Regions from separate parts of the Pseudarthrobacter sp. L1SW genome, predicted to be linked through region 3. Evidence: riboswitches for the same ligand, from Rfam matches in the RefSeq annotation. Region 3 holds a riboswitch; each other region holds the start of a gene.
What was found. A riboswitch is a leader RNA that binds a small molecule or an ion and turns the genes downstream of it on or off. The one in region 3 is predicted to bind cyclic di-AMP.

Region 1 (7,530 bases), 1.5 Mb from region 3:
GCCGGAACCGCCGCACTGGACCACCGACCGGGGGGACTTCGCCGGACGCGGCGAAATGTTGGAGCCTGACAGGATTCATCCGACTAGACTCAGGAACTGGTCCTGTCAGCAACCCTCGGAAGAGGTGTTCCATGCGTGTCATCAGCTACAACCTCCGCAAGCACAAGGCGAGCGGTGAACTCCTCGCACTGGCGCGGAACCATGACATTGATGCGCTCTGCCTCCAGGAGGTGGATTCCAGCGACCTCCCCGAAACGCTGGGGCCGCTCCACCTGGCGGATGCCACGAAAGGTAACCGGCTGGGGCTCGCCATTTATTACCGCATGAGCCGCTTCACTGCCTTGGACACCCAGTCGTTCGCGCTCAAGAAGTCAATGCATGACCGGGTCCTGGCCCCGGCCCACGAACGCCTGATCGGCACCCGGGTGATGGACAACGAGACGCAGCATGAACTGGTCATCGGCTCGTTCCACGCCGCGCCCCTCACGGCGTCGAACTCGCTGCGGCGGAAGCAGATCCACGCCGCCCACGCTGAGCTGCTCAGCATGGGCAAGGGCCTGATGACCCTCATGGTGGGAGACTTCAACTATCCGTTCTTCACGAAGAACCTGGACATGCACATGAAGAATTCCGGCTATGCCCTGTCGCTCAGCAACAGGCGCACCTACACCCGGTACAAGGTGTTCAAGGGCCACTTCGATTTTGCGACGTCGCTGGGCCTGGACATCGAAAGCGTCGAAACGCTTCCCCGCGGAAACTCGGACCACCTCCCCATCCTGGTCCACGCCGAGTACGGTCCGGACTACTAGGCTCCGAGCCGTTCGCGCAGGGCGGGCCAGGATGCCTCGAAACCCGGGTGCAGTTCCAGCGCTGCCACGTCGGGCAGGGGCACCCACCGCAATTCGAGGCTTTCCGGATCACTGATCACCGGGTCGAAGGGCTCCCTGACCTGGACCACCACCGTGGTGTAGGACCAATAACCGACGTCAAACAAGGACGTGAAGAGTACCTCGACATTGCCGGCGGGTACGGCGGCTTCCTCGAAGGCTTCCCGCAGCGCGCCGGTGACGGGTTCCTCGCCGTGATGGAGCCCCCCGCCGGGCAGCCCCCATGTGCCCCCGTTGTGGCTCCAGACAGCCCGGTGCTGCAGCAGCACACCCTTGTCCGGATCGTACGCCAGCACTCCGGCCGCACCGAACCGCCCCCAGTAGCGGCCGCGGTCCCCTTCGACCCAGGCGTCGCCGGGGTCCCGGGGACCGGTGCGGACGGGCGGGGCTGAGGACGCGGTGGAAGCCGAAAAATGATCCATCGCTCCAGTCTGACAGGTGCCGTGGATGCGGTGCACCTCCCAGGTCTGCCGTCAGCCACGCCTGCCCTCAGTCAGGCCTGGTTCGCATGCCCGCGTTCGACGGCGAAATCACCACCGGGATACATGATGGTTTCGTGTCCGTCATCAAAGCGGACCAGATAGGGCGGCGTACCGCCCTGGCCCCGCACCTCCAGGATCACCCCGTGCCGGTCCGTGGCTCCCACGGTCCTTCCATGGACGATGATGCGGTCGCCTTGCGTTGCCTCCATGGCAATCACCTCCCAGCCCCAGATTACGACTGCCTCCCCGGCGGGGAAAGTGCCCGCGCCATGGCAGGATCTTGGCCATGCCGTTGAACCTTGTGCTCGTTGCCGATACCCATGTCCCCAAGCGGGCCCGGACGCTCCCCGCCCAGCTGTGGTCCGCCGTCGAAAGCGCCGACGTGGTGTTTCACGCCGGCGACTGGGTGGCGGCATCCCTCCTGGCGGAATTCGAACAGCGGAGCCGCTCACTGCTGGGCGTTTACGGAAACAACGACGGCCCCGAACTGCGCCGGCAGCTCCCGGAAACCGCAACGGCCACCCTCGAGGGCGTCCGCTTTGCGATGGTCCACGAAACCGGCCAGGCAAAGGGACGTGAGGCACGCTGTGAAGTGCTGTACCCGGAAGCGGACGTCCTGGTCTTTGGCCACAGCCACATCCCCTGGGACACCACCACCCCTCGCGGCCTGCGGCTGCTGAACCCGGGCTCCCCCACCGACCGCCGCCGCCAGCCGGCGTGCACCTACATGACGGCCGTGGTGGATGCCGGCCGGCTGGCCGAGGTCCGGCTGGTGGAGGTTCCCCGCGGTTGAGGCGCATCGCAAGAGGGTCCGCGGGGAGCGGGTTGGCAGGGCACGCGCTATTGCCTAGGCTGGAACGGTAAGCATGCTTAGCTTTTCCTTCCGACCGAGCAACAGGAGGACCGCCATGACAGACCAGTACACCTTCCGCAATCCAGTGACCGCCTATGGGAAGATTTCGCCGCCCGAGCAGCACCAGCCCGAGCCGGGGCTGGATGCGGAGCTCACGCCCAAGGCCGATCTCGGCGAGGACACCTACCGCGGCACCGGCCGGCTGGAAGGGCGGAAGGCGATCATAACCGGCGCGGACTCCGGGATTGGCGCCGCAACCGCCATAGCTTTCGCCCGGGAGGGCGCCGACGTAGTGCTCTCCTACCTGCCCGAAGAGGAGGAGGATGCTGCCCGCATCGCCGGGATCATCGAGGCGGCCGGGCGCAAGGCCGTCAAGGTTCCCGGCGACCTGAAGGACCCCATCGTTTGCCGCGAGGTGGTGGACACCGCCGTGGCAGTCCTGGGCGGAGTGGACATACTGGTCAACAACGCAGGGAAGCAGGTGGCGCAGGAGGAGCTGACCGACATCAGCGACGAGCAGTTCGACCACACGCAGAAGACCAACGTGTACGCGATGTTCTGGCTGACGAAAGCCGCCCTCCCGCATATGCCAGCGGGATCCACCATCATCAACACCACCTCCATCCAGGCGTACAACCCATCCCCCACACTGCTGGACTACGCCACTACCAAAGCCAGCATCAACAACTTCACCAAGGGGCTGGCGCAGCAACTGGCCCCCAAGGGCATCCGCGTCAACGCCGTGGCCCCGGGGCCCATCTGGACCCCGCTGCAGGTGAGCAGCGGCCAGCCAAAGGAGGAACTGCCGGAATTCGGGCAGTCCACCCCGCTGGGCCGGGCAGGCCAGCCCGCCGAGCTCGCGCCGGCCTACGTCTTCCTCGCGTCACCGGAGTCCAGCTATGTGGTGGGCGAAACCCTGAACGTCAATGGCGGCAGCCCCACACCGTAGCGGTCAGTCCTGGTCCTGCTCCGCAAGCAGGGCGTCGGTGGCTTCGTCCGGCTGGCCGTCAAAGAACTGGGCAAGGACGGTCTTGAACACCGTTTCGCCGGGCGCCGCGCGGAGGAACAGGGTCATGGACGAGTGCAGCTTCCTGGCGTCGATGCCGCCCAGGATGTCCTCGGCGGTGCGCCCGGCGTGGTTGGTGAGCGCCAGGGCGCACTCCAGGAGCCGCGGGCCCAGGACCTCGTGTTCCAGGTACGCCCGGGCTTCGGCAAGCGATGTGATGGCATACTTCCGGGAGGTGGGGCTTTGCCCAAGGCCGGCGAGCTGCGGGAAGATGAACCACATCCAGTGGCCAGTCTTGTTGCCCACCTGCAACTCAGCCAATGCCTGCCCGAAGGTCCCGCCCTCCCCTGCGCCGCTGTCCTGGGCTGACACGAAGCGTTCCAGGTCATAGGGATCATTCATAGCTGTCTCCTTTGTGCGGGGTTTCAGGGCTGGATTGCTGCTCAATGAAGGCCGCAGCCCGGCGCAGCCGCTGGTCCGGATCCCGGCTCCACCTCGCAAGGACCACCCCTGCCCGCTGCCGGTCGCGTCCTGTCAGTCCAGCCAGTAGCGGCAACACTACGTCGGACAGCAGGGGATCCACCAACTCGGCGCTTCCGGCGGACCGGAGGAAGCCCTCGACCCGGGTCAGGTCGGAGTGCAGCAGGAGGCCGGCCCTCGACTGCAGGAGCACCACGGCCGCCAGCCGGCGCTCGAAAACCGGCCTGCCGCCGGGCTGGGGCCGGCCCCACAGCGCGGACGCCAGCAGGACCACGGCATCGTGGTCCAATTCCTTGAACTTCCGCAAGGCGTCCCGGATTGTTCCGCGCACAGCCCCCACGGAGGATCCGTAGGAGGCCAGCACCCCGCCCAGCCGGGCCTCGACGTCGTCCGCGCGGTACCAGGCGCCCTCATTTTGCAGGGTGCGGTCGATGAACCCCGCGGCGGCCGTGACCGAGTCCGGCGCGCCGCTCATCGCCCTCGTCCCGTGGCCGCGTGCTGGATGCAGAACGGTGTCCAGGGCCTGGCCTCCAGCCGTCCCTCGGCAATCGTTTCCCCGCAGACCGCGCAGATGCCGTACGTGCCGGCAGCTATCCGGTCCAGGGCGGCCTCCACCTGGTCAAGGCCGGCGGAGCTTTGCTTCAGCAGCGCAGCAGCCTGGGACAGCTCGAACGCAATGGTTGACCCCTCTGGATCGTGCTCGTCGTCAACGTTCGAATCCTGGCGCGCAGAGTTGGCCGAGGCAATGTCGGCGCGGAGCGCCGGGAGCAGAGCCACCTTCCGCTTCCGTTCCTCCTCGAGGAGGACGCGGAACCTTTCGAAATCAGGCATGGGAAAAGCCTAGCGCGGTGTCAGTACCAGTTCTTGGCTACGGAGTGGTTCCACGCCGAGCACGGGGAGCCGTACCGCTCGCGGATGTAACCCAGGCCCCACTCGATCTGCGTACGGTAGCTGGTCAGCCAGTCACTGCCGGCGCTGGAGTATTTGCCCGGCGGCAGCGCCTGTGGAATGCCGTAGGCCCCGGAGTACGGGTTGGTGGCCGTGGTCAGCCAGTTCGATTCCTTGGTCCACAGCTGGGCAAGGCAGAGGAACTGGTCCGATCCCCAGCCGTAGGCCCCCAGCCTGCCCGAGGCGTAGCTCTTGGCGCCGGCAGGATCGTTGACCGCACCTGCAGGAGCAGAGGGAACGACGACGGCGGGCGGGCTGGGCGGTGCGGCGGGCGGCGGAGCGGGGGCAGGCGGGGCAGGATTCGCCGGCGCAGGGTTACCGGCTGGAGGGTTTGGGGGTGCCGGCTGGGCAGGAGCCGGACGCGCCGGAGCGGGAGCGGCGGAAGGTTGCACCTTTGCCGCCGCGGCGGCTGCGGCCGCCCGTCGTCGCACGTCTTCCTCGGCCGCCGCCCGCTTCGCGTCCTGCGCCGCCTGGTATGTGGCCAGCGCAGCCTGGCCGCGCCGGAATTCGGCCTCAACGGCCGCCGTCGTGCCCTTCAGGGACGCCAATTGCCCGGTCAGTTCCTCGCTGCGCTGCTGCTCCTCGGCAAGCTGGCGGGCCATGGCTTCCTGGGCCGAGCGGGCCGCCGCAAGCTTCTCCGCCGCCTCGCCGGCCAGCCGTTCACGCTCGGCCCGGGCGGCCTTCTCCTGGTCGGCCAAAGAAGCGGTGATCCTCCCCGCGGCGGCGGCCTTGTCCACAAGCCCCGCCGTTTTGCCGCCCACCAGCTGGACCAGATTGAGCCCGTGGACGTTGTTGTTCTCGATCGCGTCCAGCGCCACGAAGAACCCCATGTTCGTGCCGCCGGTCTTGTAGGACTGGACGGCCAAGGCTCCGATGTCCCTATTGTGGCGGACGAATTCGGCGTTGGCCTGCCCCGCCTGTTCCGCCAGGGCCCCTACCCTTGCGGTGGACGCTGCCAGGACGGCGTCAGCCGCTGCGGACTCGGCGGCGGACACTACGGCTGCGGTGCCCAACGCCTCCGACTGCGCCTGCAGCCCGTCCAAAAGGCCGGTGATCCTACCGATCTCCGCTGCCGTACCGGCCTCGGTCAGCTTGGCCCGCTGCACGTCCTCCCACGAGGGGTAATCACCAGGCGGAAGGCCTTCTGCCGCGCCGGCGGGAGGCAGCCAAACACTGCCGGCGAGGGCGGCAGCCAACAGTACCCCCGGCAGGACGTGCCGGGCATGTGTAACGAAACGCGACATAGTTCCGAAGCTTACCGGCCTCAACCTTCACTTTAAGGATGAGCGGCCTGCATCGTTATACAGCGGAGACACTCCCCCATTACATCCGAGCTGAGCGCCCGGGCCGGCCACGAAGGGAACCTCCAAAGGCGGTCCACGGCAAGGTCATCCGCCCCACGGTTTATGACTCTGTGACGATTCCATCTTCCTTCGCGTACCGCCCGCATCTTCCGAGGTCAGCGCAGGAGCAAGGAAGAGTCGATTCGATGGCGTAAACCGAGAGGACAGCCTCGCATGTTACCCAAATGTGACAATCGGAGCCGGGCCGGGTTATGGTCTTCAGGTGTCCCTCCCACGCGGGACATTCCCCTCAGCTTGCCGAGCCCTGCCGCTGACCCGGGAACCAATCGCTTTCCAGCTGGCAGGGACGGGGGAACCAAGTTTCCACGGCCTCTTTGAGGCCTTGGGGTTAAGTCGCTAGCGCCTCCGTTCCTTTTCGGAGTTGCTCCCGGCCGGGTATCTCCAACCCGAACCCGACAGCTCACCCCGCAGGCATGGGAGAGGCGATCTACTGTGTCAAAAAATTCCACCACCGCCCGTCACCGCGCGACTCCGGCCCGCTCCATCATCCTCGAAGGACTGGCCGTTTCGGCCAAGTCCCAAGCCAGGACCCTGGGCCGCCCGGCACTCGCCGTGGCAGCCGCATCCGGCATTGCCTTCGGCGTCGGCGCCCCGGCGCACGCCGGTGTGACCGGTCCGGACACCACCGAGACCACTAACGTCCAGGCCTCGGCCGCGCCGGCAGCAGCAGTTGCTGCCCCCGCCGCCGCAGCCGGTACCGTCCACACGGTTGTATCCGGGGACACACTCGGCGCCATCTCGGCCGCCTACGGCGTCACCCTCAACGATGTCCTGGCCGCCAACGGACTGGCCATTTCTGCGGTCATCTACCCCGGCGACCAGATCCAGATCCCGGCTGCAGGCTACGCCCCGGCGGCTCCGGCCGCCGCACCGGCACCGGCTCCGGTCCAGACCGCTGCTGCCACCGCACCGGCCAACACGGGGATGAACCTGTCCTACGCGTCCGCCAGCACCGGCACGGGCACCGGCGCAGCTATCCTGGCCAACGCCTACAGCCAGGTGGGCCAGATCCAGGACTGCACCGCCATGGTTGAAGAGGCCCTGCGTTCTGTTGGCAAGTCCGTAGGCGACCTGGCCCCCGGCCAGTTCTACCAGTACGGCTCCACCGTGGGCTCCCCCGCCCCCGGTGACCTGGTGATCACCGCCGGCCATGTGGGCGTCTACGCCGGTGACGGCCAGGTTGTCAGCGGCGGCGTAAACGGCAACCAGACCGCTGTGCACTCCATCAGCTGGCTGAGCGGCGCATCCTTTGTCCGCGTAGCGTAACCAGCGGCAGCGGCACGTCCTGCTAGTAGCGGCATGTCCTGCTAGTAGCGGCAGGCCCGCCGTGCACACAGGGGCGGCAGCCGGGTTTACCGGCTGCCGCCCCTGTCCATTTCCGGTGAGGCCTCCTGGGCGTCCTGTTGCCCCGCAGCCGCTAGGTGCCGCAGAAGGTCAGGTATTTGCCGAAGTCCTCGGGCGGTCCCTCCGTGTAGCGTTCCAGCCCCTCGCGCTCCCGGAACGGGGACCT
Region 2 (7,530 bases), 140 kb from region 3:
GCGCTGTCCCGGCCGTGGATTTGTCGCCGTACGGCATGGGGGCAAAGGTCCAGCCCTGCGCCACGTCCGGGTTCGCAGCGGCCTCGACGTAGAAGTCCACCGCCATCCCGCCGCCCAGCAGCTTCAGCGGTATGTACTGGTTCCTGGGCGAGACCGCCTTGATGATGGTGCCGTCCGGGCGCCACGCCATGCCTTCGCACTGGAAGCCGGGAATTTCGATCGTGAAACCCAGGTCCACCAACACTTCAACGGTGGTGTCGGGGTCGGTGCCCCATGATTCCGGGACCTCGCCCTGGAGCCGGAGCCATTTGGTCCCCCAAGGTTTCCCCCATGGGGCCCCGTGCTCCTGTGGCTGGAAGTCCTGTCGCATTGCCTCCAGCGCGGGGACAGGCTCATCGGGCGCGTCCCAGCTGCTCAGGGTAAGGGGAATGCTCCGGCTGTAGACCGCCGGGCTAATCCGCTCACGCACGAACCTTTGGAGGCGGACTTCCGTTATCCGGCGGTCGTCATGCAATGTGGGCCCTCTTTAGCGCTTGGGACTGGACGATGCTGTCCATTCGATGGATAAATCTACCCGCTGGTAGCCCGTTTACCAACCCTTTCGGAAAACGCATCCCGGACAGTGTCCTGCGCGCAAACCAAGCCTATGACGGCGGCGCCGCAGCCACCGGCCGCCGGATTCTTCCGTCACCGGCGTAGATGTTGAGGCTTGTTCCCCTGCTGAAACCGGCGAGGGTGACTCCGCTGGCCTCGGCGAGTTCGACTGCAAGGCTCGAGGGCGCACTGACCGCCGCGAGGACGGGGATTCCGGCAAGTGCGGCTTTCTGGACCAGTTCGAAGGATGCCCGGCCGGAAACCTGGAGCACGGTGCCGCGCAGCGGGAGCAGACCTTCGCGGAGGGCCCACCCCACAACCTTGTCCACCGCGTTGTGCCGCCCCACGTCCTCGCGTAGGCAGAGAAGCTGCGCGCCGCCGTCGTCCCCTATCTTGAAGAGCCCGGCGGCATGGACGCCGCCAGTGTCGTCAAAAAGGCGCTGGGACTCCCGGAGGATGTCCGGAAGCGAGGCCAGGACCTCCGCGGAGATATTCAGGGGATCCCCGGCGGGGCTGAAGTGAGAGGACTTCCGGACGGACTCTATGGAATCCGTCCCGCAGATGCCGCAGGAGCTGGAGGTGTAGACGTGCCGGCCGATGGACGGAAGCTCCACGCCAGGCCGCAGCTGGGCCTCCACGACGTTGAAGGTCTGCACTCCGTTTTCGTCTTCCCCGGCGCAAAAGCGCAGCGAAACGAGCTGCCCGGACTCCCAGATCACGCCCTCGGACACCAGGAATCCCGCCACCAGGTCGAAGTCGTCCCCTGGGGTGCGCATGGTGACCGAGAAGGACAGGCTTCCCAGCCGGATTTCCAGCGGCTCTTCCACCGCCAGGACGTCCTCCCGGTACCGGACCGGGAACTCAAGGGCATTCGGGGAGCCGTCCAGCACATACTTGTGCACCTTGCGGCGCTGGGTCACGCGTCCCATATCCCACCGTTCCTGTTCATCTCTCCATCATCGCAACCGTATTGGGGCGATGCCAGCGGGGCTGCGCCATCCGGGCATGCCTCAGCCAAGGAGTGCACTCCAGTCTACGGGGCCTGCCGGCGCCGGCTTTGCGGCCGGCAGGCCTGTCCGTCCGCCGCTGCGCGCCTTCGGCTTGGCGGCGGGGTCCGGCGGAGCGGGGATGGGCGGCCCCCAGGGAAGGGCAAAGGCGGGCACCGGTTCTCCCAGCTGCACCCCGTGGGGAGGCACAACCATGACGCCGTCGGCCGAGGCCAGTCCGCGCATCATGCCCGGGCCCGTGTGCTGGGCCGGCGAGGCCATGCCGTAAAGCAGGCGGAACGGGAGCAGGCGCGTGCGCCCGGGTTCGGGGTCGAGGGTGGTTCCGCAGGGGACCTCCTGCACGGCCGGCAGGGCCCGGTGTCCCAGCGCCGCGAGCAGCGGGGCCCCCACCGTGGACAGGGCCATCATGGCGGCCAGGGGATTTCCCGGCAGTCCCAGCACGAACCGCCCATCCGGAAGTTCGGCCAGGACGGCCGGGTGTCCGGGACGCATGGCCACTCCGTCGATGATGAGCCGCCCGCCCAGCTCGCCTACTGCGCGGCGGAGGTGGTCTGTGCCGGACTTTCCCGTCCCGCCCGTAGTGATGACGACGTCGGCCGGCAGGTCCGGCGTGCCCGGCACCTCGGGGACCACGTCCTCCAGGGCAGCAAGCCATTCAGCGTAGGAATCGCCGATCCGTTGCTGCCCGCCCGCAAGCCCGCCCAGCATGCCCACCACGGCCGGCAGCTGCGGGCCGAAAGTGTCACGCACCTGGCCGGGAACGGGCAGGCCGCGTTCCACCACTTCAGAACCTGTCAGCAGCAGCCGCACGAGCGGCTTCCCCTGGACCACAACCTCGTCGTAACCGGCAAGGGCGGCGAGGGCCAGGTGCGCGGGGTTCAGCACCACCCCGGCCTTGACCAGGATGTCCCCTGCCGAGGCTTCCTCCCCCGCTTTCCTGACGTGCTGGCCCGTCCGGGGTTCGCCGGGGCGTGCGGTGCCGCCGGTCACCAGGACGGGCAGTCCGTCGTCGTCCTTGTCCAGGCGGGCGCTTTCACTGCGCAGGACCGCCTTGGCGCCGGGCGGGATGAGCCCCCCCGTGGCGATGGGACTGGCCTGGTGCGGAGCCAGGGGCGCACCTGCGTCCACCAGGATCCACGGCCCGGTGCCGCTAACGGCCCAGCCGTCCATCGCCGACGACGCGTAGTGGGGCATCTCCTGCAGGGCCACAATGTCCTGGTCCAGCCGGCGCCCAAGGGCCAGCTCCAGGGGGACGGGACCGGCAGGGATCGGAGTGCCGGCGTCAAAGGCAGCCTGCCTGGCTTCTTCCCACGTGTGGTCGAGGTGCCGCGGCTGCCCGGTTTCGGAGGCGCCCGCTTCCTCTTGGGACTCCTTCGTCATTCGCCGGGAGCCCCGGCGGCTTCAGCATCGTAGTCGGCAGCCAGGGAACGGGCCACGGCCAGCGCGGACTCCATGGAAGCAGCATTGGGTGACTGGCCCAAGCCGGAGGCAAGGCCGGCAGCGTAACCGGCAATGAAGGTAGTCAGCGGCGCCGCCGGACGTACCACCGCGTGGGCGGCCACACCAGCGAGGGCAAGGATGGCATTAACGTCCACCTGGACGTCCTCCAGTTCATAGGCCTGGAGCAGGGACCTGCACCACTCCTCCAGCGTTTCATCCTGGCTTTTCACGAACGTGCCTCCCTATTTAACTGCGGCTGCGCCGGCCCTTGGCCCTTGTCCTGGTTTCCGGCGACAATCCCTAGTGCGGCGGCATCATCCCAGGTATCCACGTCTGCCGTGGAACCTGCAGGGACGGTGACAGGCTGCACTTCCAGACTAGCAAGGAGGGAGCGCACCGAGCCGTTAATAAGGGCACCCCGGGACGAGAGCTCCGCTGCCGACCTTTTTAACGCTGCCGTGCGGTAAAAACCAGCAAGGGGCTGGAGCCGCCCGTCTTCCGAGCGGGCCACGGCGCCGTCTGCCTCCCCCAGCGCCACTGCAGCCGCCAGCGCCCCTATGGCGTCCCGGACCAGCGGCATGTCGCAGGCCAGCACCAGGGTGAACTCGGCCGCGCGCCCTTCCTGGGCGAGGGCCTCAAGCCCTGCGGAGATGGCCGCTGCCGGGCCTGCAAACTCGGGCTGTTCCCGGCAGAACAGCACCCCCGGAACAGTATGTCCGGGCCCCGGGCCCACCACCACCGTTCGCGAAGCACCTGCTGCAGCCGCCAGCGCGCGCTGGAGGAGCGTGTCCCGGCGGAAGACCAAATCCTGCTTCGGCACACCGTCGAGCCGGGAAGACCGGCCGCCGGCCAGGATCACCGCATCGAAGTCCAGCCGGTTCTGTTCCATTCCCCCAGCCTAGCCATCGTTGGCGCTGTCGGCGCGCCGGGGGCTGCGGTCAGGCTGCGCGCTCCGGCAGCAGGAACGGGTCCCAGGCGGGGGTGGGCTTCTCGAGTTCCTTGATCTGCCAGATGGTTCCGTGCGGTGGCTCCGGGACGAAACGCAGCTTCCAGCCCATTTCAGCCGGCGTATGGTCGCCCTTGACGTTGTTGCAGCGCAGGCAGGCCGCCACCAGGTTCTCCCAGGAGTCCTCGCCGCCCCGGGACTTGGGCTGGACGTGGTCGATGGTGTGGGCCGCCTTTCCGCAGTAGGCGCATCTGTGCCCGTCGCGTCTGAGCACTCCGCGGCGGCTGACTGCCGTGGCCTGGTTGTACCTCGGACGGATGTAGCGGTTCAGGAGGATCACGGACGGGCGGCCCAGGATTTCCTGCGGTCCCACCACGGGATCATCGCCTTCGGCAACCACACTGGCCTTGCCCGTGAGCACAAGCACCAGCGCCCGGCGGAAAGTGATCACCGCCAGGGGCTCATACCCAGCATTCAGAACGAGAGTGCGCATGCACGTACCTCTTCACGGCCGCACCCGTCCAGGGGCACGAGGGCCGGCTGCCCTCGGCATGTCCGGGCTATGGATCGACACCACAAGAGTAAACACAGAAGCGCGCTATCGGCTAATTCCTGTTCCGGAACTGTCGTGTCGGCCCAGCCGAGGGCCCCTGCAGAACGGCCGGAGCAGCGGCCCTAAGCAGCGGGCCCTTAAAGGGGAAAGGACCCCTGCCGTGGGGCAGGGGTCCTTTTGCGTCCCGGGTGGACAGCCGAATACCGGAATCAGTTCACGCGGATGAAGACGGGGCCGGAGCCGACGTTGGCGCTGAAGACCACCGTCTGGTTTCCGTTGTAGCCGCCGTGGACGGCCTGGCCGTTGCCCGCGTAGACAGCGATGTGCGCCATGCCGGCGCCTCCGTCTGCGTAGTAGATCAGGTCGCCCGGCTGGGCCTCTGCTGCACTGACCGTGCGGCCCAGGGAGAGGTAGCCTGCAGGCCAGTCGTGGAAGTTGATCCCCACTGCTGCCAGGGAGTTCGTGACCAGCATGGTGCAGTCCTGCATAACACCCAGCTGGGCGTAGGCAGCGGACAGGATGGCTGCGCCCTTGCCGCTGGCGGAAGCGGTAGGAGCGGCTGCGGGGGCCGAAGCCGTGGAAACCTTGGCGGTGACCTTGGGAGCAGCAGCAGGCTGGGCGGCGGGAGCCGGCTCGGCCTCCTGGACCTCAACAGGGGCAGGCTCTTCGATGACCGGGGCCGGCGTGGTGGTGACGGCGGGCTTCTCGAAGGTGATGGCGATGGTGGAAGCAGCAGAGATGGGTGCCTCGACGGCGGATTCAACTTCCAGGGTGGAAGGAGCGGAATCGCGCTGGACGTTGGAGTCGGCAGCGTTTGCCGCAATGCCGCTGGTCAGCACCAGGCCGGAAGCAGCGGCGATGACCGCCGCCTGGCGGCCTACGCCACCGGCGTTCTCGCCGACAGCCTTGGCGATGATGGCGATTGAGTTGGTTTTGGTGACCTCGGCGCGATGCCGTGCGGTAGCACGAGTAGTCATCAGTTCTCTCTTTCGTTTTCCTCAGGGCCGTTGTGGGCACCAAGGGATGTGGACGCGCCGGCATCTTGGGGGTACGCCGGCACGCCCCGAACGGGGATGTGGTGTTAGCGGGAAGTGTGGAGCAAAGAAATAGTTCCTGGACCCGAGGGTCCAAGAACTATTTGCTGACGGTGAAGAACGAGGAGCTGCCGGTCGCAGCTACGGCGTGGAGCAGCGTGCCCTGGGAGGGGTTGAGTGCGCTGATCATCATGCCGTTGCCGACGTAGATGCCTACGTGCGCTCCGCCGTTCTGCATGACCAGGTCGCCGGCCTGCGGGGTGGAGGTGGGCGTCATGGCGGTCCAGGCGTTGACCCGGGGGATGCTGATGCCGGCCTGGGCGTAAACCCACTGGGTGAAGCCCGAGCAGTCCCACCCGGTGACAGGGCTGGTGCCGCCCCAGACGTACGGGCTGCCGATGCCGGTGTAGGCGATGCCAGCGATGCCCGAGGTGGAAGCGGAAGAGACAGTCTTGGCCAGCTTGTCCGCTGCGGATTCCGTAGTGCCCGCGGTGGAGGCCGCGCCGGTTTCCGTGGCGGTGGACTGCGCCCGCACCGGCGCCGGCTTCGGCGCGGCCGTGGTCTTGACGACCGGGCGTTCGAAGGAAACGGTAGCCGTGGGTGCTGCGGTGACTGCCAGGGCAGCCTGTGCGGAACCGGACTCCGTGGAAGCGGAAACACCAGCGGTGGTGTCCGCTGCGTTGGCGGGCAGGCCCATGCTGAGGATAAGACCGGAAGCTGCGGCGATAACGGCAGCCTGGCGACCTACTGTCCCGGCATTGGCACTAACAGCCTTGGACATGCCGTCCAAGGGGTTGGTACGAACCGTTTGCGCACGGTGGCGCGCAGAATTATTGCGTGAAGACACGAAGGTAGCCTCTCCCAATGCCTGCGAGGTGAGCTGTCGGATTCGGATGGGAGTCACCCGGCCGCGCTGCTTCCAAGGAAACTTTGCGACTTAACCCCAAGGTCTTAGCCAAAGCCAAGACCAAAATTGGTTCCCCCGCCCCTGCCAGACGATGAAATGCGAACGGACCTTGAGCGGTGGCAGAGTTAGGCAATCCGCACAAGAGCGTCAACTTCGGAAAAGTTGACGCGAGTTAGACGGTACAGCAGTTTTGAGTGAATGTCACATTCAGGTCACGGCATGTCACGACGATCTGATAGTTCACCGTCATTTGACTAGAGCCAGCCGGTGGGATCGACTACTTCACCGTTGACCTGCACCTCGAAGTGGAGGTGGCAGCCAGTGGAGGCGCCCGTGGTCCCGCTGAGGGCAACAACGTCCCCGCGGGAGACCGTCTGCCCTTCCTTCACGCTGAAGGAGGAGAGGTGGTTGTACGTGGTTTCCAGTCCGTTGCCATGATCCACCACAACGCGGTTTCCGCCGCCGAACTGGTGCCAGCCCACGAAGGTCACCGTGCCGGTGGCGGCAGCGAGGACGGACGTGCCGCACTGGGCCACGTAGTCCTGGCCGCGGTGGAAGTCGCCTGAGCCGCCAGTAATGGGGCTGACGCGGTAGCCGAAGGGGGATGCCGTGGTCAGTGTGGCCAGCGGCGCGCCGAGGCTTCCGGCCGAGGCGGCCCGTGACACAGAGCCGGCGGACTGGGCACTGAGCAGCTGCTTGAGCTTGCCGTCCGGATCCGCCTGGGTGACGACGGCCGAGCGGCTGAAATCGATCTGGGCGCCGGCCTCCGCTGAGATCTGGGGCTGCGGAGTGACGGCTGAAGCTGCGACCGGCGTGACACCGGGAGCGTTGTTTGCCATCACGGGACTGGTGGCCGGCACTGTCACGGTCAATACCAGGCCTGTGGCGGCGAGTGCGATTCCGGCCTTTTGGCCGATCCCGCTGGCTGCCGCGAACTCGGTGACCTGGCGGAAGGGACCACGACGGCGGCGCGCATCACGGTGCGGATCGCGGGGGCGTTCCGTGGTGATGACTTCGACAACCCGCGGCGTCGCAGCGGGTACCGCGGC
Region 3 (7,530 bases):
GGAACTGTGGCGTCCACCCGATGACCTTTCGGAGCTGCCGCTGCCTGATGACTTATCTCCTGGCTGGCCTCCACCAACCGATCTGTCGCCCCAGGATCTATATCCCCAGGAGCCGTCTTCTCAGGACCCGTATCCCCAGGAGGAGTTGCCCGAGGACACCTATGCTGACTGGTTCCTGCCTGGGTACCAGCCGCCCAAGGACCCGCTGCCCGAAGATGCCTGGTGGGAAATGGCCTGCCAGGCAAGCACCGGCGTCACGTCATGAAGCCCTCGTGGTGATCGTGATGATCGCGGCGGCCCGGAGTGCGTCTCCCGTCAGGGAGGAAGGGACGGAACCGGGGGTATGCCGCCGTCGAACTTTCCACCACGCACGGGGCCCGCTAGATTCATCAGCAAGATGACTAATCAATCCAGTCCCATGCACGCAACCGCCTACTGGACCACCGCCAAGGAGCACGGGGAGCTTCGTCCCGAGGAGCTGCCGGCCCGCGGGCCGGACGAGGCCCTGGTCCGCGCCCTGTATTCGGGCATCAGCAAGGGCACGGAAATGGTGGTCCACGCAGGCGCTGTTCCGCCCCGGGTTGCCGAGGAGATGCGGGCGCCCCACCAGGAGGGACACTTCCCCGGGCCGGTGAAGTTCGGGTACCTGTCCGTGGGGGTGGTGGAGGAGGGGCCGGAAAGCTGGGTCGGGAAGCGCGTCTTCTGCCTGAATCCCCACCAGGACCTCTACGTGGTGCCGGTCAGTTCACTGACGAAAATCCCTGACGACGTCCCCTCCCGCCGGGCGGTGCTCACCGGGACGGTGGAAACCGCGGTCAACGCATTGTGGGAAGCGGGTCCGCGCCTTGGTGACCGGATTGCAGTGGTGGGAGCGGGCCTTGTGGGCGGCATGGTTGCCACCCTGCTGAGGACCTTCCCATTGCAACGGCTGCAGCTGGTGGACCTGGATCCGGGCCGGAAGCGCCTGGCGGATTCCCTGGGCGTGGACTTTGCCCACCCGGATGACGCCCTGGCCGACTGCGACATCGTCTTCCACTGCTCTGCATCCCAGGAAGGCCTTGAGCGGAGCCTGCAGCTCGTGGGCGACGAGGGGGACGTCATCGAGATGTCCTGGTACGCCAACCGGGAGGTGACCCTGCCGCTGGGGGAGGACTTCCATGCCCGGCGGCTATCCATCAGGGCCAGCCAGGTAGGTGTGGTGGCACGCGCCCGCCGGCACCGCCGGACCAGCGCCGACCGCCTGGACCTCGCCGTCTCGCTGCTGAAGGACCCCGTCTTCGACACCTTCCTCACCGGTACCTCGCCGTTCGCCGAGTTGCCTGACACCGTGCAGGACCTCGCCCACGGGAACCTTGAGGCCTTGTGCCACGTGATTGAGTACCCCCACGACGAAGACCGCCGAAACAAAGACGCCCAGAACGAAGATTCCCGCCAGACCCGAGAAGACCAGAGGTAGCCCATGTTCAGCCTGACCGTCCGCCGCCACTTCATGATCGCCCACAGCCTTCCCCGTGAGGCGTTCGGGCCCGCCCAGGCACTGCATGGGGCAACCTTTGTGGCCGAGGTGTCCTTCCGCCGTCGGACGCTTAACGATGACGCGATCGTGCTGGACATCGGCGCCGCCGGCACCTTGATCGAGGAGGTGCTGGCAGGCCTGAACTACCGCAACCTGGACGAGCACCCGGACTTCACGGGCAAACTCAGCACCACCGAGGCGCTGGCCGAGTACATTGCCCAGTCCGTTGCGGACAAGCTGAAGAATGACGACGACGGCGGGCAGCTTGCGGGCATCGACGTCACCCTGCGCGAGAACCCGGACGCCTGGGCCACCTATTCGCTGGACCTGCTGCCGGCAGCCTGATCCAGTGCCCCGCATCCGACTGCTGGTCCCCGGCAACATCCACCACCATTCCGGCGGCAACGTCTACAACGCGCGGCTGGTGCAGGGCCTGGAGGCTTTGGGGACAGAAGTCGAAGTGATCGCAGTGGACGGCGCCTGGCCGGAAGCCAGTGCACACGCGCGGCGCCGGCTGGGCAGCCTCCTCGGCGCCTGGGAACAGGACGCGGGACTGCAGGGCGCGGGCAAGCAGGACGCGGAACAGCAGGCGGCAGGACTGCAAGCGGCAAGCCAGCAGGGCACAAGCCAGCACGGCGCGGGCCAGCAAGCGGCAAGCCAGCAGGGCACAAGCCAGCAGGGCACAAGCCAGCACGGCGCGGGCCAGCAGGGTGCACGGCCGCAGGGCATCGTGACGCTGGTGGACGGGCTGATCGCCATGGGTGCGCCGGATGAGCTGGAGTTCGCGGCCAAAGCCGGCCGGGAAACCTGGGTGCTGGTCCACATGCCGGCCCCCGCCCGCCACGGGCTCGAGGCGAGGTCCCTGCGCGCCGCCGCCGGGGTGCTGTGCACCAGCACCTGGGCCAGGGATGTCCTGGCGGCGCGCCACGCCCTTCGCGGGCTCAAGGTTGCCCTTCCCGGCACCGATCCGGCGCCCTTGGCCGGAGGATCCGCGCCGCCCCACATCGTCACCGTCGCCGCACTCCTGCCCAACAAGGACCAGTTGCTTGTGGTTGAGGCGCTGGGCCTGCTGCAGGACCTCGACTGGACGGCATCGCTGGTGGGATCGGACCAGGCAGACGGCGGGTACACCGGCAAGGTTCGCGCCGCCGTTCATGCGAACGGGCTGGACGGGCGGATCCAGCTCACCGGCGAGCTGACCGGCCAGCCGCTGGAAAGCGCATGGCAGCGGGCGGATCTCAGCCTGCTGGTCTCCCGCGCTGAGGCTTTCGGCATGGTGGTCACTGAGTCGCTCGCCCGGGGTATCCCCGTTATCGTGCGCGACGGAACGGGCGCGGTTGAAGCCTTGCGCCTCGGCGCGCCGGGAACGGACGACGACGGCGGCTCGCTTCCAGGAGCGAAGGTTGCGTTCCCCGCCGATGATGACCCTGCCAACCCCGCCCTGCTTGCCCAGGTCCTCCGCAGCTGGCTGGAGGACCCCGCAACCAGGGCTTCCTGGCGGGAGAGGGCGGTTCAGGCCAGGAACAGGCTGCCGGGCTGGGACCGCACAGCGGCCGTGGTGCTGGACGCCATCCGGAATTAGAGCCGCGTACGGTGCCCGGCGAAGAACTCACGCAGCAGTCCGGCGCATTCCGCCTCGCGCACGCCGGGGTAGACCTCAACCCAATGGTTCAGGCGGCGCTCGCGGAGCACGTCGAACACGGATCCGGCCGCCCCCGCCTTCTCATCCCACGCCCCGAAGACCACGCGGGGAATCCGGGCCAGGACAACGGCGCCGGCGCACATGGCACAGGGCTCAAGGGTTACCACCAGGGTGCAATCGGCAAGCCGCCAGCCGTCCCCGGTTCCGCCGTCGAGCAGTGAAAGCTGGCGCAGCCGGTCCGCCGCCTCGCGGATAGCAACCATTTCGGCATGGGCAGTGGGATCGCCCAGCTCCTCCCGCTGGTTCCGCCCGGAACCCAGCACGGCGCCGTCGGGACCCAGCACCACCGCACCAATCGGCACATCCTCCGTGGCGAGGGCGCGGCGGGCCTCAGCCAGGGCAAGGCCCATCCACGCGTCGAATTTTTTATCTGCGGAGACCATGGCTCAATGATAGTTTCGTGGGATAACCAAAGCCCGTGACGCCCAGCCGCCGGGAGGCACAGTGAGCACCGTCCGAGACCGCATGGACAAGTGGATCAAGCCCTACGCCGCCTTGTGGCTGACCATGATCATTGGGGGAACACTGGTGGTCGCCCTGGCCCTGCTCGGCGCCGAGGTGTACGCGAACGTGGTGGACGAGGAAGGGCTGGCGAGCCTCGATATTCCTGCACTGGAATACTCCCAATCGCTGCGGAACCCGGACGTGGATGCCTTCGCCACGGGCTTTACCAACGTGGGCGGCGGGATCGGGATGCCCATTCTTGCCAGCATCCTCACCGCGTGGCTGACATTCCTGAGCAGGACCTGGCGGCCCATCGTCCTGGTGGGCGGTGCTGCCCTCGTTTCCACAACGGCCACCACCCTGGGCAAGCGCCTGGTGGGCAGGGCGCGGCCGGACCATTCGGAGGCTGTGCCGCCCTATGAAACCACACCGTCCTTCCCCAGCGGACACACCCTGAACACAACGGTGGTGATCGGGGTCCTGGTCTACCTGATGTGCCTTCAGTTCCGGATCCTCTGGGCCAGGATCGCCGCGATCACGGCCGGCGCCATCTTTATCATCGCCATGGGCCTGAGCAGGGTTTTCCTGGGACACCACTGGCTGACCGATGTAATGGCCGGCTGGTTCCTTGGCCTCGCCTGGGTGTGCATGGTGATCCTGGCCCACCGGTTGTTCCACCTGATACGGCGCCGCGAGCACGCAGGCCCTGCGCCCACGTTTGAACGCCCCGTGGTGCGGGATGTAGTGGCCGACGCGGTGCACCATGACGGGCGGCACACCGACCGGGGCGAGGGTAATGCCGGGTGATAGTTTTGACCCATGCGCACTCTCGTTGTTGACCACCCGCTGGTCGCCCATAAGCTCACCGTCCTCCGGGACAAAAACACCCCGTCCCCGGTTTTCCGGCAGCTGACGGAGGAGCTGGTGACCCTCCTCGCCTACGAGGCCACCCGAGAGGTCCGCACCGAGCCCGTCACCATCGAAACCCCCGTCAGCACCACCGTGGGCACGGCGTTCACCAAACCCACTCCACTGGTGGTCCCCATCCTTCGTGCGGGACTGGGCATGCTGGAGGGCATGACCAAGCTGGTCCCAACCGCTGAAGTGGGCTTCCTGGGCATGGCCCGTGACGAGGAAACCCTGGACATCATCACCTACGCCGAGCGCCTCCCCGAGGATCTCACCGACCGGCAGATCTTCGTGCTGGATCCCATGCTTGCCACCGGCGGAACACTGCGCGAAGCCATCAAGTTCCTGTTCAAGCGCGGCGCCTCCGATGTCACGTGCATCTGCCTGCTCGCCGCGCCGGAAGGCCTGGCCAAGCTGGAGGAAGAACTCTCCGGCGCAAACGTCACTATTGTCCTGGCGTCCATCGACGAGAAGCTCAACGAAAAGTCCTACATCGTCCCCGGCCTCGGCGACGCCGGCGACCGGCTGTACGGCATCGCAGGCTAGGACTCAAGCCTTTCCCGCTTCCCAACACAAGGCTTAGCCTGTGCGCATGGACTGGAAACTGGAACTCGTTTTTGTGCCCGTGTCCGATGTGGACCGCGCCAAAGACTTCTACGTCAACAAAGTGGGCTTCAACGCAGATTTCGACGAGCGGCCCAGCGACTCCATCAGGTTCGTGCAGCTGACCCCGCCAGGGTCTGCCTGCTCCATCTGCATTGGGGAAGGGCTCACGGATGCGCCTCCCGGCACAGGCTCAAACCTGCAGCTCGTGGTCAATGACATCCAGGCCGCCCATGCGCAGCTGAAGGCCAACGGGGTGGAGGTCAGCGATGTGGACGTGCAGGACTGGGGCCATTTTGTGTACTTCGCCGACCCTGACGGGAACCGGTGGGCGGTCCAGTACATCCCGGGCCGGGACGTACTGGACCGCGAGGGGCAAGCTGCCTCGGTTTAGTACCAGTTATTGGCGTAGTGGAAGTTCAGTGCTCCACACGGGGACTGGTAGCGCTCCTGGATGTAGTCCAGGCCCCAGTTGATCTGCGTGCGGTAGTTGGTGAGGTAGTCGGCGCCGGCGCTGGCCATCTTCTCAGCCGGCAGGGACTGGACGATGCCGTAGGCGCCGCTGCTCGGGTTGGTGGCCGTGGTGGTCCAGTCCGATTCCTTGGTCCACAGGGTCTGCAGGCACTGCATCTGGTCTGGTGCCCAGCCATAGGAAGCCAGCTGACCGGCAGCGTACGCTTGGGCGCCTGCGGGATCGTTAACCGCGACGACGGGTGCGGGCTCGGGTGCCGGTTCGGGCGCCGGGGCAGGTGCCGGCTCGGGCGCAGGAGCTGGCGCGGGTTCCGCGGCCGGGGCTGGAGCCGGTTCGGCGGCCTGCGGGACAACGTTGATCGGCTCTGCCGGGGCGGCAGGCGCGGGGTTGGCACGGATTTCGCTCTGCTCCATGCTCAGCTTCGACTGGGCCTCCGAGGCCTGCGCTTCAGTGGCGGCCACGCGGGCGCTGGTGTCAGTGGCCTGGCCCGCGGCGCCGACTCCAACGAGGAGGGCGCAGGACGCTGCCAGGATCGCGGCGCGCTGGCCGAAGGACGGGATTTTGCCTGCTGCGCGCGGAGCGCTGGCGTCGGAGCCTGAAAGCGGGCGTGGTTTTACAAGGAACTTTGACATGATGGATCGCCTCTCACACCTGCGGAGTTAGCTGTCGGGTTCGGATGAGGGCATCCGGCCGCACGGATAAAACACGTGCAGGCTTAACCCCAAGGGCATTGAGTGCCCGGGACGGTGGGTCCCCCGCCTCTGCCGTTGCTCAAGAGGAATCCGGGAAGTGGCAGAGCTTGGCGTCAACCCGGGATATGCGGTCCGATCGCGGAACGCACCCTATCGACGGTACAGGAGTGCAGGACAAAAGTCACATTTTGGTAACGGGGATCACGACGAGGGCGCGTCGCCTTGCGCCATTCCGCGGAACAAGGGCAGCTGCAAGGTGAACTGCGTGTGGCCCGGTTGCGACGTTACCGTTACCCGTCCGCCGTGGGCCTCGACGATGGACTCGACGATGGACAACCCCAGGCCGCTGGTTCCCTCAGCGGCGAGGGCAACGTTGGCGGTGCCCGCGCGGGCCGCGTCTACGCGGGCAAACCGCGCGAAGACGTGGTCCACGAACTCAGGCGGAATGCCGCCGCCGTCGTCCGTTACCGTCACCACCGCGGCGCCCTCCGGCGTTTTCCCCACGCCCGTGACCACCGTGGTGCCGGGAGGGGTGTGCTTGCGGGCGTTGGAGAGCAGGTTCATCAACACCTGCCGCAGCTGGGATGGATCCCCCTTGACCACCACCGGCTCGTCGGGAAGCTCCAGGCGCCAGGTGTGCCCGGGAGCCATGACTTTTTCGTCGCTGACGCCTTCCACCACCAGCTGGGTCAGGTCCACCTCGCTGAGCTTCAGCGGCTGGCCTTCATCAAGCCGCGCGAGCAGCAGGAGATCCTCCACCAAGGCGGTCATCCGTTCCGACTGGCTTTGGACCCGCGCCAGCGACTTCTCCCCGTCCGCAGTAAGGTTTTCCGTCATCCTCATCAGCTCGGTGTAGCCGCGGATTGCGGTCAGCGGCGTGCGCAGCTCATGGGAAGCGTCAGCCACGAACTGCCGCACCTTGGTTTCGCTCTTCTGCCGCGCCTGCAACGCATTGGCAACGTTGTCCAGCATGAGGTTCAGTGCGTGCCCCACGCTGCCCACCTCAGTTCCGGGATTGGAGTTCGACGGCGGTACGCGTACAGCAAGTGCTACCTCACCGGCATCCAGCGGCAACTGTGAAACGCGCGTGGCCACCTCGGAGAGCTGCTCAAGGGGCTTCATAGTGCGGCGGATCAGGACCGTGCCCGCGAGCCCGATCAGGAGCAACCCGCCCAGCGAGACAACCACGAAG

Region 1: another riboswitch for cyclic di-AMP. It lies ahead of KTR40_RS10125 (LysM peptidoglycan-binding domain-containing protein); the one in region 3 lies ahead of KTR40_RS03350 (hypothetical protein).
Region 2: another riboswitch for cyclic di-AMP. It lies ahead of KTR40_RS03935 (C40 family peptidase); the one in region 3 lies ahead of KTR40_RS03350 (hypothetical protein).

The regions. Positions count from the first base shown of each region.
Region 1 is NZ_CP078079.1:2,203,163-2,210,692, forward strand. It holds gene KTR40_RS10080 (endonuclease/exonuclease/phosphatase family protein) at 132-809, shown strand; gene KTR40_RS10085 (NUDIX domain-containing protein) at 806-1,309, opposite strand; gene KTR40_RS10090 (DUF1918 domain-containing protein) at 1,381-1,578, opposite strand; gene KTR40_RS10095 (metallophosphoesterase) at 1,656-2,162, shown strand; gene KTR40_RS10100 (glucose 1-dehydrogenase) at 2,278-3,171, shown strand; gene KTR40_RS10105 (DUF1810 domain-containing protein) at 3,175-3,630, opposite strand; gene KTR40_RS10110 (DNA alkylation repair protein) at 3,623-4,183, opposite strand; gene KTR40_RS10115 (TraR/DksA C4-type zinc finger protein) at 4,180-4,539, opposite strand; gene KTR40_RS10120 (lytic transglycosylase domain-containing protein) at 4,560-5,900, opposite strand; cyclic di-AMP (ydaO/yuaA leader) riboswitch at 6,256-6,449, shown strand; gene KTR40_RS10125 (LysM peptidoglycan-binding domain-containing protein) at 6,453-7,286, shown strand; gene KTR40_RS10130 (YdiU family protein) at 7,438-7,530, opposite strand, start outside.
Region 2 is NZ_CP078079.1:830,173-837,702, reverse strand. It holds gene KTR40_RS03970 (glycoside hydrolase family 38 C-terminal domain-containing protein) at 1-514, opposite strand, end outside; gene fdhD (formate dehydrogenase accessory sulfurtransferase FdhD) at 645-1,523, opposite strand; gene KTR40_RS03960 (molybdopterin molybdotransferase MoeA) at 1,605-2,981, opposite strand; gene KTR40_RS03955 (DUF6457 domain-containing protein) at 2,978-3,271, opposite strand; gene KTR40_RS03950 (molybdenum cofactor guanylyltransferase) at 3,268-3,930, opposite strand; gene KTR40_RS03945 (HNH endonuclease) at 3,980-4,480, opposite strand; gene KTR40_RS03940 (NlpC/P60 family protein) at 4,750-5,517, opposite strand; gene KTR40_RS03935 (C40 family peptidase) at 5,675-6,355, opposite strand; cyclic di-AMP (ydaO/yuaA leader) riboswitch at 6,426-6,623, opposite strand; gene KTR40_RS03930 (M23 family metallopeptidase) at 6,736-7,530, opposite strand, start outside.
Region 3 is NZ_CP078079.1:688,239-695,768, forward strand. It holds gene KTR40_RS03310 (HNH endonuclease signature motif containing protein) at 1-265, shown strand, start outside; gene KTR40_RS03315 (zinc-binding alcohol dehydrogenase) at 398-1,456, shown strand; gene KTR40_RS03320 (6-carboxytetrahydropterin synthase) at 1,460-1,861, shown strand; gene KTR40_RS03325 (glycosyltransferase family 4 protein) at 1,866-3,098, shown strand; gene KTR40_RS03330 (nucleoside deaminase) at 3,095-3,601, opposite strand; gene KTR40_RS03335 (phosphatase PAP2 family protein) at 3,684-4,469, shown strand; gene upp (uracil phosphoribosyltransferase) at 4,482-5,117, shown strand; gene KTR40_RS03345 (glyoxalase superfamily protein) at 5,164-5,568, shown strand; gene KTR40_RS03350 (hypothetical protein) at 5,565-6,278, opposite strand; cyclic di-AMP (ydaO/yuaA leader) riboswitch at 6,284-6,444, opposite strand; gene KTR40_RS03355 (HAMP domain-containing sensor histidine kinase) at 6,540-7,530, opposite strand, start outside.